2 regions of the Oleiphilus sp. HI0086 genome follow, and region 1 is predicted to be linked to the other one. Evidence: predicted binding sites of a transcription regulator. Region 1 holds the regulator's gene; the other holds the start of a gene.
The links. Region 1 encodes sigma-54, which starts transcription at its own class of promoters, with help from an activator protein. Its sites were predicted from a motif close to TGGCACNNNNNTTGCTNT; they were not measured.
Positions count from the first base shown of each region.

Region 2: the regulator sigma-54 is predicted to act here: its motif matches at 1,441-1,458, upstream of A3756_RS27595 (PEP-CTERM sorting domain-containing protein).

Region 1 covers NZ_LWFZ01000918.1:4,282-8,678, forward strand. Annotated here, with positions in the region: gene lptA (lipopolysaccharide transport periplasmic protein LptA) at 1-578, shown strand, start outside; gene lptB (LPS export ABC transporter ATP-binding protein) at 591-1,316, shown strand; gene A3756_RS16555 (RNA polymerase factor sigma-54) at 1,627-3,171, shown strand; gene raiA (ribosome-associated translation inhibitor RaiA) at 3,274-3,582, shown strand; gene ptsN (PTS IIA-like nitrogen regulatory protein PtsN) at 3,609-4,070, shown strand; gene rapZ (RNase adapter RapZ) at 4,113-4,397, shown strand, end outside.
Region 2 covers NZ_LWFZ01000593.1:3,587-7,983, reverse strand. Annotated here, with positions in the region: partial or broken gene A3756_RS07105 (NADP-dependent isocitrate dehydrogenase) at 1-342, opposite strand, end outside; gene A3756_RS07100 (hypothetical protein) at 597-1,229, opposite strand; gene A3756_RS27595 (PEP-CTERM sorting domain-containing protein) at 1,524-2,195, shown strand; gene A3756_RS07090 (hypothetical protein) at 2,265-2,864, opposite strand; gene A3756_RS07085 (MFS transporter) at 2,857-4,032, opposite strand; gene A3756_RS07080 (adenosine kinase) at 4,178-4,397, shown strand, end outside.

The DNA of each region.
Region 1 (4,397 bases):
CCCTGTTAACCCTTTTGCCTGCTTTTTGTTTTGCAATCGACCCGAGCAGTAAACTTCCAATATCCATAGAGTCAGACCAGGCTAGCCTTGACGACCAGAATGGCACGTCAACCTATACCGGCAATGTCATAATCTCCCAAGGTTTATCTCGCCTAGAAGCAGATAATATTTCTGTAAAGGCGACAAATCGCAGCATTACAACCATCCAGGCCTCTGGCCAGCCAGCACACTTTGTACAACAAGTAAGCGCCGATAGCCCGAACACTCATGGCTATGGCAGCTCTATTACTTATATTGCAAAAGACAACTTGTTACGTTTTTCCGGCCAAGCTAAGTTAGTACAACAAGACAACTCCTTTTCAGGTGAAGAAATAGAGTACGACATTGTACGAAGAGCTATACGCGCCAAGGGAGATCAGACCCAAGGGTCTCGAGTTAAAATTCATTACTACCCTAATGCCGAGACCGCATCGGAAAATACTGAAGTGCCACTAATAAAAGGTTCTCCAGAAAACGAAAACAAACTGCCACTCGAACCTGCTCCAAATGCCGAGTCCGGTGCCGAGCAAAAGCAATAGACCTGAGCAACAATGAAAACTTTAAAAGCAGAAAACCTAGCCAAGGCCTATGATAAACGCCAAATAGTTAAAGATGTTTCCCTGACTATCAACAGCGGTGAAGTGATCGGGCTGCTCGGCCCTAACGGTGCTGGTAAGACCACTTGTTTCTATATGATTGTAGGCCTGGTTAAGCATGATAAAGGCAAGATATCAGTTAATGATACCGACCTATCATCCATGGCTATGCATGATAGGGCACGAAACGGTGTCGGCTACCTGCCCCAGGAAGCTTCAATATTTAGAAAGTTAAGTGTTCGAGACAATATCCTGGCGGTACTAGAGATTAGAAAAGATCTTTCTCGCAGCGAAAGGCGACAAAGAATGGAAGCCTTACTCGAAGAGTTTCACATCACTCACATCAAAGATAGTCTTGGCATGGCCTTGTCAGGCGGTGAACGTAGGCGAGTGGAAATAGCCAGAGCTTTAGCAATGGAGCCTGACTTCATTCTACTCGATGAGCCCTTCGCAGGTGTCGACCCAATATCGGTCAACGACATCAAGTCAATCGTCTCTCACCTTAAAAGTAAAAATATCGGCGTACTCATAACCGATCACAACGTTAGAGAAACGCTGGATATTTGTGAAAAAGCCTATATTGTTGGTGATGGCCATATCATTGCTTCAGGAAGTGCTGAAGACATTCTGAATAATGAAAAGGTCAAACAAGTCTACTTGGGCAATCAATTCAAATTATAAGCCAGTGGCTAGTTCATAGCATTCGATTCGAACAGCATATACAAACAATTAAGCATGACTTTCAGCTTAGAAATGAGTAGCATGCAATTTTCACGTCAACAAGACGATAACTTGATCTAAAACAATTATTTGTAGGCTGGTAACGTAAATATACTTTTATTTGTTTCACACTTTGCTATCTTCGCACTACACTTGTGTAAATGAAGTAAATATAAATACGTTTATTCACAGCGACCATTTCCGCAAAATATAATAAGCGACAATACATGATTCAAAATTTAAGTCTTAAGTTGGTGACATCCTCATGAACATGAAGGTTTCTCTCCAATTAAAGCTCGGTCAACAACTGACAATGACACCTCAATTGCAGCAAGCAATCCGCTTGCTACAATTGTCGACTCTTGACCTTCAAAACGAAATACAAGAAGCATTGGAATCTAATCCTATGCTCGAACTCCAGGACGATAACAACGAGCCTGGAAATACAAGTGATAAACAAGAAAATCAGAATGAAAGTCATCAAAATGATGGCAACGAGTACGCCTCTCAGGACAACCAACAAAGCAGTAGTACAGACACCAGTTCGAGCGAAGCACCTGCTAGCAATGAAGCCGACACGCCTAGTGAAGAGTGGTCAGATACTATACCGGAAGATCTGCCTGTTGATACGGCTTGGGATGACATATATACAAACAATGCGCCCAGTGGTCCCGCTCCCGAAGATGACAACAATGCCTTCGAACAAAGAAACGCTGCTACCGAGTCTCTTGCAGATCATCTAGATTGGCAACTTAACCTTACCCCCATGTCTGATCGCGACCGATACATTGCGATGTCATTAATCGACGCAACTGATACAGACGGCTACCTAACGAATACCGTTGAAGAGATACACGAGGGGCTGCACAACTCAGATGACGAAGACCCGGTTGAATTAGATGAAGTTGAAGCCGTCTTAAAACGCGTGCAGCACTTTGATCCACCTGGGGTATTTGCCAAAGACCTGCCCGACTGTTTGCTGCTACAGTTACGCCAGCTACCAAAAGATACGCCCTGGCTACCACAAGCAAAGCTTGTAATCAGCCACTACCTGAACTTATTAGGATCAAGAGACTACGCTCAACTAATGCGACGCAGCCGCCTTAAAGAGCATGAACTGAAAGAGGTTATCTCTCTAATTCAGTCTTTGAACCCTAAACCAGGTGAATCCATTGCTTCTTCCGAGCCTGAGTACATTGTGCCAGATGTCGTCGTAAAGAAAGAAAAAGGACGCTGGAAAGTTGAGCTCAACCCAGAGATTGCGCCAAAAATAAGGGTCAATGCAAATTATGCTTCGTTTATAAAGAGAGCTGACTCCAGTAACGACAACACCTTTATGAAGGATCAACTTCAAGAAGCAAAGTGGTTTATTAAAAGCCTACAAAGTCGTAACGAGACGCTTCTAAAAGTGGCAAGTAAGATAGTAGCTCACCAACAAGGCTTCCTTGACTATGGTGATGAAGCGATGAAGCCGCTGATTTTACATGATATTGCTGAAGCGGTAGAAATGCATGAGTCCACCATATCTCGTGTGACAACACAAAAGTACATGCATACGCCACGAGGCATATTTGAACTCAAATACTTTTTCTCAAGCCACGTCAGCACAACTACTGGCGGAGAGTGCTCGTCAACAGCGATTCGCGCAATTATTAAGAAGTTAATATCAGCAGAAAACCCTAAAAAACCTCTTAGCGATAGCAAGATTGCCGACTTGTTGAAAGAGCAAGGAATTAACGTCGCCCGCCGCACTATCGCAAAATACCGCGAAGCGATGTCGATCCCCCCATCGAACGAAAGAAAAAGATTGGTTTAATACAATATTTGATAACTTGCTGCCTGCAGCAAGTTGATTTGATAAGCGAAAAGTGAGTCAATATTCAACTCTCGCTAAAAATAACGATGATAGGAGAATACTATGCAATTAAATATCACTGGCCATCATGTAGATTTAACTGATGCACTTAAAGAATATGTGAAAACCAAATTGCAAAAGCTAGAGCGCCATATTGGCGGCATTAGCAACGTACAGGTAACCCTTTCTGTATCGAAACAAGCACATATTGCTGAATCAACGCTACATATCGCTGGTGCAGATATCCACGGCCACGCCGAGAACGACGACATGTATGCCGCTATCGACCAGCTAGTTGATAAGCTAGACCGTCAAATTCTTAAGCACAAGGAAAAGAAAGTTGACCGCGCACACGGCGCAGCAGCACGCTAGTTATTAGCGATCTTTAGAGTCGAAAAATGTCTGAAAATAAAATTACTATCGAGGCCATCTTGTCACCGGAGCTAACCCAACGCGGTTTGCCCGGTGGTAGCAAGAAAAAAGTTCTTCAACAGGCTGCACACCTGGTCTCAAAACAATTTCCTCATCTTGATGAAACTGAAATATTTGACAACCTTATTTCTCGTGAACGACTGGGAAGCACGGGAGTTGGGCAAGGAATTGCCATTCCCCACAGCAGACTGGAAAACTGCAAACAAGTTATTGGTTGTCTATTTACACTTGAAAAAAAGATACCTTTTGACTCGATAGATAACGAAGACGTTGATATTCTTTTCGTTTTACTTGTCCCCTCCGAGGCGACGAGCGAGCACCTGGATCTTTTAAGTCAAATTGCAGAGAAGTTCAACAACACTGCTTTTTGCGATAGTTTAAGGGAATCTGCTACAGGCACTGAACTTTATCAGAAAATAATTGCTTAAGACCTACAAACCTTAGAAGCTCAAAATTGCTAGGAACTTCTTATGAAGCTCGTTATTGTCAGTGGCAGATCCGGTTCCGGAAAAAGCACGGCCCTTCACGTCCTTGAAGACATGGGGTATTACTGCATTGATAATTTACCGGTTGGGCTTTTACTAAACCTTGGTAAACAATCACTACAAGGTAAAGATACAAGGTTAAGTAACGTTTCGATCAGTATCGATGCTAGAAATCTGCAGGGTGGAATAGAAGCATTCCCCCAAGTTTACGAGAAGCTAAAGCAGATGGAGATTGATGTCGATATCATTTTTCTTGACGCACAAAGTGAG
Region 2 (4,397 bases), on a different contig from region 1:
GTCGGGGTACTCAGGAATATCATAACCCTGATCCTGTAGCTCTTTAATTGCTTCTTTCAACTGAGGAATTGATGCACTGATATTCGGCAATTTAATAATATTGGCTTCCGGATGTAGCGTTAATTCGCCCAACTCAGCTAACGCGTCTGGTACGCGTTGCTCTTCAGTCAGTTTCTCGGGGAAGGCTGCCAAGATACGTGCAGCTAAAGAAATGTCGCTCTCATCAACGGACACGCCAGCGGCGGAAGTGAAAGCGTTGAGTATAGGAAGTAAGGAATAGGTTGCCAGTGCTGGCGCTTCATCTGTTTTTGTGTAGATAATCTTGGATATTTCTGTTGTCATTTTTTCCCCAAACTGTACCGGTAGGATAACCAATGGAACTAATTTTACACACTGAGGACCTGACAACTCGTGATCACCAGACCCAGCGAAAATTATGCGTAAACGCTAGTGTAGCTAAAAAAGGAAGAAATTTCCCCTTCTACTTAAGTTTTATAACAAATTCAAAAGAGATAGTACTGAAATAAGATGGCATAATTATGTCAATAAAGGCGATATCCTTCATTCAAGTTTTCTGCTGAGGTTTTGGCCCTCTATTACTCGAATGCTCCATCCAGAATCATCTGACGAAAAAGCGCTGCAATTGACGTTTCTAAAGCCAGGACCTCATCACGTCGAGTAACAATTAAGGAGTAACTTTCGATTTCATTTGCCCCAGCATAAACATCAACACGCCCCTTATTAGCAAAAAACTCTCCCACCAATAGCAACTCCCCCCCGATACGTTCATAGAGCTCCAAAGCCACCAAATAACAGTGAGAGCCCGATGCTGGTAAAATACCAAAAGTCAGCACTGAAGCCGTATAAGACGCACCATCACTTGCCGCATCACCAAGCCCTTCACACGCACCGCCATCAGGGAAGGCAGATATCAACTTCGCCACATAAGTTGCTTCTTCTGGAGAAGCTTTTCTAAACCCAAACTTTGAGGCCACATTCGCGAACATTTGACCGACCTCAAGCGACGAGTGATGCAGCTCATAAAGCCCCCCACCTTCTTGAGACGCAAGAATCAACTGACTTCTATCAACATGCAAGGCAGAAGATGAAATCTTAGCATTACTCGCATTAACTAAATATTGCCTCGCGTCTGACGTCGTTGTTGAACAGGCCGATAACAGGCCCAGCAAACACATCAACAATAGTAATTTCATTTCTATCTGAGCCACAATTTAATCTCACCCTATTTATAGATGGGCTGGCATTCGCTCTCAACACCTGCCGATAAACTTCTAAATCACTGATAAACATAGTAACACGCCACCCATTTCTGAACACTTAAATAACTGTCAGCTTTTTTTACACAATAAACAAAAAAACCATAGAAAGAAAAATATCAAATAACTTATCCTACTGTTATATATATATTTTATGGATCATTGGCACAACTAATGCTTTGAACAACAGTTATAATTAACGGACTATTTTGTAGTCGTCATTTAATTACAAATAAGGAAAATTACATGAAACTTAAGCAGCTTTTAGCAGCAGCAACTTTAGCAGTTACCTCTGTATGCGCTCTTGCAACACCTCAGTACACTGGTGAAACGTCCGCAACAAACATCAACCTTGGCTCACAAGGAAACGGTTATTACCTTTGGACAACTGAAGGCAATGACTATCAATGGAATGTTCGTTGGAGAAGCCCAAATGTATCATCAAACGCCACATGGTTTGGTAGCTTCGAAGTCGTAAATGGCAGCTCTCCTACAGCTACAACCATTAGCTTTGACGGCAGTGACTACACCTCTACAAGCAACTGGGGCAATACTATCAACTGGACTGCAAAAACAAATAGCAATGGCTATGATGGGTTTACCTTTGACCTTGACAAAGACACAAAGCTTACTCGCTTTAACTTGGGTTCAAGCCTTTTTGCTGACCTGGAAGACAACACAACAGATCCAGGCACTGAAGACTTCGGCATCTTCATCGGCCAAAACTATGCAACACCAAACGTTCTAGTTGGTAGCAAGCCATATACGAAGTACAAAAATGTTGACGGCGTAATCGTAGAATCGCGCGGTGACGGCATCCACCAGTCATTCGAAGTATCAGTTGCAGAGCCAGGCACTCTAGCTCTTCTAGGTCTTGGTTTGGCTGGTCTAGGTTTCGCTCGTCGTAAGCAAGCTTAATCTAGCACTCGCAAGTAATAATAAAAAAGCCTCGCATTTGTGAGGTTTTTTTATGCCTATCAATCTTGTCTAAAACCACCCACTATTTAAGTCATCTTTACACGACCAGTATTGCTCACTATATTTTTTAGCCCGAGCCTCAACCTTCTTCGCTACCTTTTTTAGCCAAGGTTTTTTTTCATAACTAGCTCTACGATAACCACCATGCCCTTCGTGATAATTTAGGTATTGTGCGTAGGCATCCCATTTACTAACCTTGTTTATCTTGCTACTTCGATTCATATACCAACCGACAAAATCAATCGCATCATCAAAATCATCGCGATCTGCAAAGGTGCTCCCGGCGTCAGCTACATATTCTCCCCAAACAGGAGTCTTAGCCTGAGAATAACCATACGCATCGCTCGCTCGACCGATAGGAATAAATCCAAGGAAGTACTCCATCGGCGGTGCCGCATCGTATTTAAAAGATGACTCTTGATACATTATGGCCATTGGAATGTGAACAGGGACTCCCCAGCGTTCCCGTACATCGAGCGCGGCATCATGCCAGTCTGGCTTTTCTTCGAATATTTTACAAATATTTTGAGGTTGTTCAGGCGGCAAGCTGGAGCAGCCAGCCAGACTTAAACCTCCAAGCAAAAGAAAACTAAAGCGATAATTAGACAAGCTCTCCCTCCTTACTTTTACCTATTCTCCAGATAAAGATCACCAACATCTGAACCAAAATTAGCGGAATAGCGTAGATAAGCAGGCTATTCCAGCCAACACTATAAATAACTACTCCACTAGATATTGATGCCGCAGCCTGGAATACAAACACAAAAAAGTCATTAAAACCCTGTACTTTATACCTCTCGGCAGGTTGGTACACTTTAGGAAGCAAAACCGTACCTGCGACAAATAGAAAGTTCCAACCAATACCTAGCAACACCAATCCAAGCCAATAATGCATCACATTCTGACCTGAAAGCGCTATCATCAAACACACCGTATAAGCTGCCAAACCAGCCAGCATCAAGCGATATTCACCAAACTTTGAAATCAGATATCCACTCACTAAGGAAGGCAAGAACATCGCAAGAATATGGCTCTGAATAACCCATTTAGTATCTTCTAAAGAATGCCCTTCCATGACATGCATACTGACGGGCGTAGCGGTCATAACATAACTCATCACCGCATAACCTATGGTTGCCGACATCACCGCCACCCAAAATAAGGATGAATGCATGATATCAATTAAAGGACGGCCGCCGAGTTCTTCCTCACCCCCTGTCACGACAACGGGCTGAAAAAACAACATAACAACACCACTTAATAAACAAAGAATTGAAAGCAGAGTAAACGAGCCCGAAAAGGGCACTTCATGCAACGCCCTCCCCAGATGAGCCAGCTCTGGCCCTAGTATCGCCGCAATAAGCCCACCCAACAACACGAAGGATGCAGCTTTTGGTGCCAGATATGGCTCAACACTCTCCATTGCCGCAAAACGATATTGCTGAATAACGGCCAGGGCACCACCTAGCAATACAGTACTCAAACAAAACAACCAAAAACTTTCATAAGATATAGAAATCGCAGCAAAACATGATACCAAAGCGCTATATAAGGAGGCAGCCAAAAAGATCTTTTTTCTACCGAAACGCTGCATTAGACGCGAGACCGGAATCACGGCACAGGCGGTACCAATAACAATGCCCGCTACAGGCAATGTGGAAAGTTCTGGATCAGGAGCAAGCGATGCCCCGACCAAACCACCGATAAACACAACCATTGGCGCAATACACAAGCCCAGCGCACCAGATAACAATAAAACCAATACATTTCTATTCATTCCAAGCAAGGTTCTTCCTCATATATCCTTTTTCATGCTATCTACCGCGCAGGCTATTCACCAAGCGTATAAATCGTCTTTGCCATACGCAAATGACGCTGTATATAATGGACACCACCATTAGCCAACTAGCAAGGCAATTACTATGCAACAATATCACGTCTATGGTTTAGGCGCCGCCCTCGTCGATACTGAAATTGAAGTCACCGATGAATTCCTATCCCAAGCTAATATTGAGAAAGGTCTAATGACCTTGGTGGATGAAACCCGCCAAGCCGAAATACTAGAGCTAATGAAAGAACACTTGGTTGGTAGTAAAAGAGCCAGCGGCGGCTCGGCATGCAACTCGATTATCGCTGCCAGTT